Regions from separate parts of the Halomonas sp. 111 genome, predicted to be linked through region 3. Evidence: predicted binding sites of a transcription regulator. Region 3 holds the regulator's gene; each other region holds the start of a gene.
The links. Region 3 encodes FliA, which starts transcription of late flagellar genes. Its sites were predicted from a motif close to CTAAAGTTNNNNNNNNNNCNGCCGATA; they were not measured.
Positions count from the first base shown of each region.

Region 1: a site for FliA is predicted at 1,692-1,718, ahead of ACT3T7_RS09735 (DUF4019 domain-containing protein). Genes of this name have one in related genera too.
Region 2: a site for FliA is predicted at 1,465-1,491, ahead of ACT3T7_RS17455 (flagellin N-terminal helical domain-containing protein). Genes of this name have one in related genera too.

Region 1 covers NZ_JBQSYV010000011.1:3,430-6,708, forward strand. The annotation lists gene ACT3T7_RS09725 (hypothetical protein) at 1-233, opposite strand, end outside; gene ACT3T7_RS09730 (linear amide C-N hydrolase) at 506-1,549, shown strand; gene ACT3T7_RS09735 (DUF4019 domain-containing protein) at 1,764-2,168, shown strand; gene ACT3T7_RS09740 (class I SAM-dependent DNA methyltransferase) at 2,169-2,954, opposite strand; gene ACT3T7_RS09745 (carboxymuconolactone decarboxylase family protein) at 3,091-3,279, opposite strand, start outside.
Region 2 covers NZ_JBQSYV010000030.1:20,562-23,840, reverse strand. The annotation lists gene ACT3T7_RS17460 (Rpn family recombination-promoting nuclease/putative transposase) at 1-853, shown strand, start outside; gene ACT3T7_RS17455 (flagellin N-terminal helical domain-containing protein) at 1,564-3,105, shown strand; gene ACT3T7_RS17450 (hypothetical protein) at 3,174-3,279, shown strand, end outside.
Region 3 covers NZ_JBQSYV010000014.1:89,013-92,291, forward strand. The annotation lists gene ACT3T7_RS11935 (hypothetical protein) at 1-9, shown strand, start outside; gene ACT3T7_RS11940 (OmpA/MotB family protein) at 200-871, opposite strand; gene ACT3T7_RS11945 (motility protein A) at 876-1,694, opposite strand; gene ACT3T7_RS11950 (RNA polymerase sigma factor FliA) at 1,738-2,439, opposite strand; gene ACT3T7_RS11955 (flagellar protein FlhE) at 2,466-2,867, opposite strand; gene ACT3T7_RS11960 (hypothetical protein) at 2,884-3,279, opposite strand, start outside.

The DNA.
Region 1 (3,279 bases), on a different contig from region 3:
CCCGTGCGCGTCTCGAAAGTGAGTGTGCCGCTAAGCGTTAAGACGAATTGACGGTTGGGAGCGTCATGCCAGCTAAAGCTGCCGCCTTCGCTTGTTTCCCGAAAGGAGATGCTGGTCGTTTCGATGACATCACTGAGCAAGTCATGACGCTCGCCTTTGGGAAGATCGATCCATCCTTCTTCAAAACACGATTGATGATTACTGCCTGTCCATAACCTTACACATCGGAACATTACTGACTCCTGATTGTGAGTAGTGACAAAACATGATGAAAAATAGAACAATCATCTGAGTTTAAATACTAGTTCAGATGTTGTGCAATAAGGTGTGTGACCAAAGCTAAATTTATGCCTAAGGTGAAGTGGATTTGATAATTTAAATATGGGTATGGGCTGGGGACTCCATGTCGCTATTCTTTTTATAAAAAAGGGATTGGCGCTTTTCTTGTTAGCCGCCAATTATCTCTGGCAGGCTCTATAACGTTTGTAAATAAAAGGAAACCACCATGAGAATCAAAAAAAAATTAACGCTAGCGGCAAGCATGTGTGCCTTGTTCGTGGCCATCACAGCAGATGCATGCACGCGCGCGGTATATCAGGGCCCTGATGACATGATTATCACGGCGCGCTCCATGGATTGGAGGGACGAAATACATCCGAACCTATGGCTGTTTCCAAAGGGAATGGAGCGCGATGGTGCGGCTGGGCCCAACTCCGTTACTTGGACATCCCAGTATGGAAGTGTCGTTACCAGCGCGTTTGATATCGCAAGCACTGATGGCATGAACGAAAAAGGCTTGGTGGCTAACCTGCTATGGCTTGCTGAGGCAGAGTATCCTGACTTTGGGCCGGATGACGAGGGGCTTTCCGTGGCTGCCTGGGTCCAGTATGTTTTGGATAATTTTGCGACCGTTGAAGAGGCGGTGGAGGCGCTGCGCGATGAGCCTTTTGTGGTCGTCTCTGCTGAAATACCGGGCACCACTCGATTTGCTACGCTTCACTTGTCAATTTCAGATGCCAAGGGTGATAACGCAATATTTGAGTATATCGGCGGTAAACTCACTATTCATCACGATACGTCATACAATGTGGTGACAAACTCGCCCACCTTCAAGCAGCAACTGACGCTGGATGACTACTGGAGACAGATCGGTGGTTTGGTCATGCTGCCTGGCACAAACCGTGCCGCGGATCGGTTTGTCAGAGCGTCGTTCTACATGGATGCCATTCCTAAAACGAGCGATACAAGAGTTGCTGTTGGCAGCGCATTTAGCGTGATCCGCAATGCGTCTGTTCCTTTCGGTATCTCATCAGAAGAGGAGCCGAATATTTCTTCTACCAGGTGGAGAGCGGTATCTGATCAGAAACACCTTGTTTATTATTTCGAGACGGCACTTACGCCTAACACGTTTTGGGTGGATATGAAGGATGCCGACTTTACTGAGGGCGCGCCTGTTCGCAAACTGAGCCTCAAGAATAACAGTGTTTATGCAGGCAATACGGTCAACGCGTTTGAGGACGCCGAGCCCTTTGAGTTTGCTGGCCTGTAAGGTGCGCTAAGGGCTGTTTTTTGCTAGTTAACGCATGAAATAGCCCCCTGTGCCGCGGTTGGCGCAGGGGGCTTTCTCTTACTTAATAAAGCCAAGGGATAGAAAAAACTGCGGTTAGCTTGTTCGATTATTGTGATTAATACTAAAGTAATGGCGACTGGTACCGATATTAAATTAAGCACACCTATTTACTGATCGCTGCCTAGAGTTACCCATGCCAAAAATCGTGATCTGTTTCATTACAGCCCTGCTACTGCTGGCACCTTATGCTCAAGCGAACACCGATGCGGCTGAGGCCGCGGCGCTGGCATGGCTTGATGCAATCGACAGTGGTGAGTATGAGCTGGCTTGGGAGGAGTCATCACCGCTTCTTAAGAGTCCGCTTTCGCCCAGTATGCTAGAGCGGATCATTAGCGCAGCGCGCCGTGACTTCGGGTCGGTGGAGGCAAGACGCCGCACACGCGTCATCACGCAAACCTCTATGCCCGGCGCTCCCAAAAATGATTACAAAAAGTTCATCTATCAAACGCGTTTTTCCAACAAGTCTGATATTACCGAAACCATTACGCCGCACTTTGAAAACGGCGTTTGGAAAGTAAGTGGGTACTATGTGAACTGATCAGCAACAAGTGGATTGGCCCGTTGCTACAACCGTGGGGGGTTGAATCTTCACGCAGGCAAAAATGGCGTTCCCCGAAGTGGTGTTCCACGGCGTGATAGCTTCAAAGTTGTGCTCGAATACGTGCACTTCAAAGTAGGGCTCAAGCAGCGTAATTAGCTCGGCAAAACTAACCGCGACCATGGGGTGCTCGTCGTTCCATACTTGGGTATCGCACGCGTTGGTTTTTGCAATACTAAGTTTGAGGGCCTGTTTTTCACCGCTACCGCTGTAATGCCACCCGGAACGAAACGTGAAGGCATCGTCGGCTTTTTTAACGGTGTGGCTCACAAACAGATTGTTGTCGATTTTATCTTTGTCGACTGCGTTAAAGCAGAAAACCCCGCCACTCATTAAGGCGCTGTGCGCACTTTCAATACACGCTTTGAGCTTTTCAATTCCGTCGCTGTAGTGAATCGAATATAAAAAACAGGTAATCAAATCCTGCGGGTCGCTTACCTGGAAGTTGCCCATGTCCTGACACGTAAACTGAGCCTCAGGGCAACGTATGGCGGCAATATCCAGCATGGGTTGGTTAATGTCCAAGCCGCTGCTCACGTAGCCATTATCAATAAAATGGCGAACATGAGGCCCGGTACCACACGCGACATCGAGGTGAAGGTTGCCACCGTTACCAAAAATTTGGTGAAGCCTTTGCACGGCGTTGCTTTGCGCCCGGTAGTCGATGTCTTCGCACATCACATCGTAATAGCCAGAAAGGTCGGTATAGAGTGCGTTAAAGGACATGGCGGCCTGGGTAGCTTGGGAGTGAGGGTGGCGCATAGTAAACGAGTGGAGTGGCTTTTAGAAGCCAGCCGTGCGGAAGGGGATTTTGATCAAGACATCGCAGGCCGTCACACAGGCTTGCGATGTCTTTTTCGGTTTATAGCGAGATGTCAGGCGCAAACTGCATACTTACCGCCACCCGGTTCCAACTATTAATGGCTAGAATCACCGTGGTTAGCTCAAGAAGGTCCTGTTCGCCAAAGGCAGCCAGAGCATTCTGGTAGACGCTGTCGCTAACAGACTGTTGGCTGATTAAGGTAAGCGCTTCGGCCCACTCAAGGGCTGC
Region 2 (3,279 bases), on a different contig from region 3:
TTTCAGCACGTTAAAGCTCCATAGTGGCAATTACATCACACCGCTTTTTGAAGAAAAGTTTGAAGATCTGGTCTGGTCGGTGCAGGTGAACTGGCAAGGGGCTACCCAGGAGGTCTACCTCTACCTGTTACTTGAGTTTCAATCCCGGGTCGACCGCGCAATGCCCATTCGGCTGATGCACTACGTTGCTTGCTTCTATGACCATCTGTTAAAAGCAAAAGCCACCACGCCAGGCAAGGGCTTGCCGCCCGTGTTTCCCATCGTGTTATACAACGGCACCAAACGCTGGTCAGCCAAGCATGATATATACGACATGGTGCAGCCTACGCCACCCGTCTTTTTACAGCCTTACCAGCCGCATCTGCGCTATTATTTAATTGATGAAGGTGCTTACACTGATGAGGAACTAGCGCAGCGTCACAGCCCTCTAAGCGGTATATTTAGCATTGAAAACGCGGCCACGAGCTGGGAAAGCCTGCAACAAGCGGTTGACCGCATTGTCGCGATTATTCAGGCAGACCCGCATAAACCGCGAATAGACCCAATCATCACGCGCTGGGTAAAACGCCACCTGCAACGGCTTGGCGCAGGCGTTCACCTGGAAGCGCTCACCAGCTTAGTGGAGGACAAAGACATGTTGGCAGAAAACCTGGAAAACCTGGTGAAAAAAGAGCGTCTGGAAGGGTGGCAGGAAGGTCGCCAAGAAGGGCATCAGCAGGGAACTCTGGAAGCTAAACGTAATTCGGCGCGTAAGCTTATCGCGCTCACTGAAATGACGGATCAATTGATTGCCGAGATTGAGGAGCTGCCCGTTGAAGATGTTGAGAGGCTACGTGCTGAAACGCGGCATTAACGATAGCATCCGCTCTATTCAGTGTGAAGCCTCGTAGAAATCCTTTAAGCAGCATAATTTGGTATTGAGAACGTGGCTACGCGCTGGGTGAAGCGCCACCCGCTGCCGGAGTAAGGGCGGCTAGCGCCGCCATCGCCGAGTAAACTCAGCTCCCACAAAACCGGTTGTGTCGATGTGTTGGGGGCTGTGTAGACTGCTTACTCACTCGGGCTGCTTTTGTGGGAGCCCACTTCAGTGGGCGAAGCAGTGCGCAGCACTGCCGGAGCAAGGGCAGCTAGCGCCGCCATCGCCGAGTGAACTCAGCTCCCACAAAACCGGTTGTGTCGATGTGTTGGGGGGCTGTGTAGACTGCTTACTCACTCGGGCTGCTTTTGTGGGAGTCCACTTCAGTGGTGGTCCGACACATCGGCGAAGCAGCGCCCCGCGCTGCCGGGGGTGAGTAACGCAGCACACCCTATAGGCCAACATGGCAGCTAGCGCCGAGTAACCTCAGCCTCCACAAGAATCAGCATAAACGTATCCCCCACAAAGCGCTTACCATCACGTGCCGTGTGTCGAATGTTGATAATCCCCTCATTACCAAAAATTACATAATTTTTTACTACTCCCCCCTAAAGATTTTCCCCGCTGCGCCGTTATTAAGTATAACGGCGCACAATACGCCGAACAGCGGGCCACATGGCCAGTCTTTTAGAAAGGGGAATCATTCCATGTCAGTGATCAATACCAACATCACCTCCATGATTGGCCAGTCTAACCTGTCCAAATCACAGTCTTCACTGCAAACCTCCATGGAGCGTCTGAGCTCTGGTCTGCGTATCAATAGCGCTAAAGACGATGCTGCTGGCCAGGCCATCGCCAACCGTATGACTTCCCAGATTACTGGTCTGTCACAAGCACAGCGTAATGCTAACGACGGTATTTCTGTTGCCCAGACCGCTGAAGGCGCACTGAACCAAGTTAACGATAACTTGCAGCGTGTTCGTGAACTGACGGTTCAAGCACAGAATGGTACTAACTCCCAGGATGACTTGAACTCCATCCAAGCGGAAATCGACCAGCGCTTGACAGAAATCGATCGTATCTCAGATCAAACTGACTTCAACGGCGTTAAGGTGCTTCAACAAGACGGTGCCCTGAAGATTCAAGTGGGTGCCAACGATAATGAAGCTATTAACATTGGCCTTGAAAAAATCGACGCAACCTCACTTGGTTTAAACAAGTTTACTGTTAGCGGTGACAAGGCCGCTGACCTCCAGTCGTTGGTTAAAGATTTTGGCGCGACCGGCAACTCTGATTTTACCGTTAGCGTGTATAGCGATCAGGGTGCTGAGACTGCCGCAACTGCGGTTGAAGTTGACCTAGTCAGTGGTACCGTTTCAGACGGCACTAATCAGCTCTACGTCAGCCAGACCACTGGCCGCATTACCTCCGCAGAAGACAATGTCGCTGCAGCGGGCGAGCAAGAAGCTGTTGATGCAATAGCTACAGCGTTCAATAACATTGCAAGCGGCGAGAGCAAAAATGTTGGCGGTGTGACGTGGACACGTGAAACTGCTGGCTCCGATGCAAACGGTAATGGCACTTACTCTGCCACTATCGAAGGTCGGGAAGTGGAAATCACTATCGCTGACGCTGATACAACTGCTACGATGAATGTCGATAAAGGTAGCCTCCATATTGATGCGGCTACACTTGACGGGACTGGCACTTTCGAAGCTGGCTCGAGATTTACTACTTTCAGCACCAATGAAGCGGCTCGTGAAGTCGATCTGAAGGAAGCCGGTGCTGTTTACGCGGGTTCAACGCTTGACATTGGTGGCAATGCTTTCTCAGTAGACACTGGTGGCAAAGTGACTGCGGATGGTGCTTTCACAATCGGAGACAAAACCTTTGCCGCTAATGATGTGGTTTACATCAAGGACGCTGGCAAGGCTAGTCAGTCTCTGATCTCTCAAGATGAGGCTGTTGAAGGGACTCGTAACCCGATGGAGAAGCTGGACGCCGCGTTGAGCATGGTTGATACCCTGCGTTCTGACTTAGGTGCGATCCAGAACCGTTTCGAGTCTGCCATCACCAACCTGCAGACTAACGAAACCAACCTGTCTTCTGCTCGTTCGCGCATCGAAGATGCTGACTACGCAACTGAAGTAGCCAACATGACTCGCGCGCAGATCCTGCAGCAGGCTGGTACTTCTGTATTGGCACAGGCTAACCAGATTCCGCAGAACGTTCTTTCTCTGCTGGGTTAATCGATTTAAAGTAAGTAATAGAGGGCCGATAGCATATATCGGCCCTTTTTTTGTTTTAGGGGATGCCAATGAAAAGTATAGATCTTCTAGCGCTGTTGGCCGGTGAAGCGGGGCTTAATCTGCCCGAAGGGGCCAGCGTGGTCGACTCGGAGCGGTTCGTCGATATTAAGAAAG
Region 3 (3,279 bases):
TCGCTCTGAAAGTCGCTGGATTAAACGCGTCCCCAGCAATTGGGTTAGCGTTACCGATGGGCGTGAGAGTCCCATCAGCGCGGCCAGATTTGTACTGGTCGCTTGGATGCGCCGACGATCGACATCAAGCACCAACAGGGCAGCATACGACTGCAGCAGAGGGGATGCTTAGGCACAACCCCAGCCTTGAGTAGTCCATTCACCCTTCTGGCTGTTGTCGTAACAACAGTTCAACGCGCCGGTTAGCAGCTCGCCCTTCAGGTGTTGCGTTGCTCTCCATAGGTTGAGTATCCGCATAACCAACGGCCCGCATTCGAGAAATCGCTATGCCCTGACCTTCCAGGTGGCGCATAACGGCAATCGCACGTCCGGCGGAGAGTTCCCAGTTGGAAGGGAACCGAGTGGTCGCAATAGGAAGATTGTCAGTGTGCCCTTCAACGGAAACCTGACCATCAAAGGCCGCGAACACATCAATAAGGCTTTCTATCACCTCCTGGCCTAGAGAGGTTAGCACTGCCTCGCCACTGGGAAATAAAAGGCTATCATCAATGCGTAGCGTTACGCCCTCCTGGCCTTGCGATACGCTGACGCCGGGAATATCCAATGCCGCCATCTGGGGCTGCAACCCGCTATGGCGCGGGTGAATACCGGTGGCAAGCGTTGCCAAGGGCAAAGAGCTAATCACGCTGGCCATGGACGCCTCCTCACCCTCAAGTGCTTCATTACCACCGGGGGGAGCCAAAGCCAGCAACAAAACAAACAGCGTAATCAGCAGGGTGAGCACGTCCAGATAACTGGTCAGCCAGCTCTCATCGCTTTCACCCTGCCCGGCGGGAAGCTCCAGCGCATGGCGCGTATTGCTATCCAGCATCGCCTTAGCCCTTTGCCGTCGCGCTTGGTGTATCAGGCCGGGGCTTTATAGTGGCATCGCGAATCTCATCGTTATAGTTGGCGATAAATGAATTGAGCGTTTCCTCAATAAAAGAGGGCAGGCGGCGCTTGGTGATCAGTGAAATACCTTCCAGCACCATGTTCATGGTAATCAGGCGCTCTTCCGTACGTCGTTCTAGCTTAACCGCGATGGGTTTAAACACCAGGTTCGCCAGCAAAATACCGTAGAAGGTGGTGAGCAGCGCCACCGCCATACGGGGGCCAATGACATCCAGGTCACCGGCATCCATGACTTCCAGCATATTAACCAATCCCACCAACGTGCCAATCATGCCAAACGCTGGCGCGTAGGTCGCCATGGTACGAAAAATCTGGGCTTCTGCGTGCTCGCGAGCCTTGAGCCGGGCAATCCGCCAACGCAGCATGTCGAAGATCTCATCTTCTTTGGTATTGGCAATGACTAACTGAATACCGGTACGTAAAAACGGATTGCGCGTGTGCTCCAACTCTTTTTCGACTGCACGCACATCGCCTTTAAACCATAGCCGGGACATAGCGACCAGCTCGTTGATATCGTCGCGTATATAGGTATTTTCACGCCGAAAGACAAGCCCTACCAGGCGTACAACGCGTAACACCTCTTTTAGCGGATAGCTTATAAAAGTAGCGGCCAGAGTACCGGTTATAACAATCGCCAGGCCCGGCAGATTGATAAAACTTTCAGGGGACTCCGCAGTAAAGAACAGCACGCTTACTAGCAGCAGCATACTGGCGAATATACCTATCAACGTGGACGGGTTCATCAACGGCTCCTCGCCGGTTATTGTGAGTTAACGTATCGGTTGTTTAGGCTGAATCATGCAACCGGGCACGCAGACGGCTAATGGCTTGACTATGCAACTGAGACACGCGCGACTCCGTCACGCCCAGCACGGCGCCCACTTCTTTTAAATTCAGCTCTTCCTGGTAATAAAGTGCCATGAGCAGTTTCTCCCGCTCTGGCAACGCCTCAATGGCAGCAATCAATGTTTGGCGCTGCTGCTCATCCAGCAGCTTTTCAAACGGCAAGTTGCTCACATCAAAACTTACCGGCTCACCACCGTCGGCAACCAACTCTTCAAACGGCAATAGCTGACCGTTATTGGTGTCGTTGAGCAGTTGTTGGTAATCACCCAGCGGCATCTCAAGCGCCAAGGCAATTTCACTCTCTTCCGGCGAGCGCCCGAGCTGCTGCTCTAGCCGCCGGATCGCGTCGTCCACAGCGCGCGCAGCGCGGCGCACGCTGCGTGGCAACCAATCCCGCGTACGCAGTTCATCGACCATCGCCCCACGGATACGCTGGCTGGCAAACGTCGCAAAGCTGGCCCCATGAGCGGCATCAAAACGGCCCAGTGCTTCTAAAAGCCCTACCGTGCCCGCCTGGATAAGATCATCAAGTTCAATGCTGGCTGGCAACCTGACCTGCAGTGTTAAGGCATGACGTCTTACCAGTGGCATGTATTGTGTGAATAGCTCGCCTTGCTTGATTCTGCCTTGTGCTGTGTACATCTTTTTGCCTCGCGGCTATACAACTTTTACTGATAGTTCACAATGACTTGCAGACCCTGAACGCGAACTGGCCGCTGTCCAGGCAGTAACTTAAAACGAAACTGCAAAGGAGCACTTACCTGCCTTCCCGCCAGCTCGGTGACCGTTCCGCGCCCTCCCGAGAGAGCCACACACTGCTCCGGATGGCATAGCCATGCGTTGATAGCGCTGCCCGGCGGCGTCTCAAGCTGCCAGTGTATCCGATCAATCACACGATTGTGCACCTGTACAGAATCGGGTGGCGTCATTGACTGGCTACGGGTTTCCCGGTCACTCATGGCCACCATCACGCCCGGCACCGAGGTGCTCCAGCTGCCCGCCGCCTGAGCACTACTGATGAGACCTATCAACCCGCAAACACCCATCATTTTGAATAGCTTGCTTAACATGTCGAATATTTCCTTATCAGCGCGCCAGCACCAGAAGGTCGGTGGCCAAATAGTGGCTAGCGGCTTCACGCAGGTTTTCCAACAAGCCTTGGCGCGACAAAGAGGGCTCGTGCAGTGCCAGCAACCGGCGCGGCCCGCCATTGTCACGCGCCTGGCGAAGTAGCCGGTACATCTCGGCAAATGCGTCAGCATCGCTGTTAATCCAGAGCGCCCAACGCGCATGCCGAGCACTTAGCTGAGCAAGGTCAGGCGCATTAACGCTAACCGCCTGTATATCCCAATCGTCAGGTGATCCTGCCCAGTGACGGCCCAGCGCAGACCATTGAGCCAGGCGATGTTGAGCCTGTTTGACAGCCTGCGCGCCCTGCCCGGGCAAACCAATAATATACAAGGGCTTTTTAGGTCGCGAAGG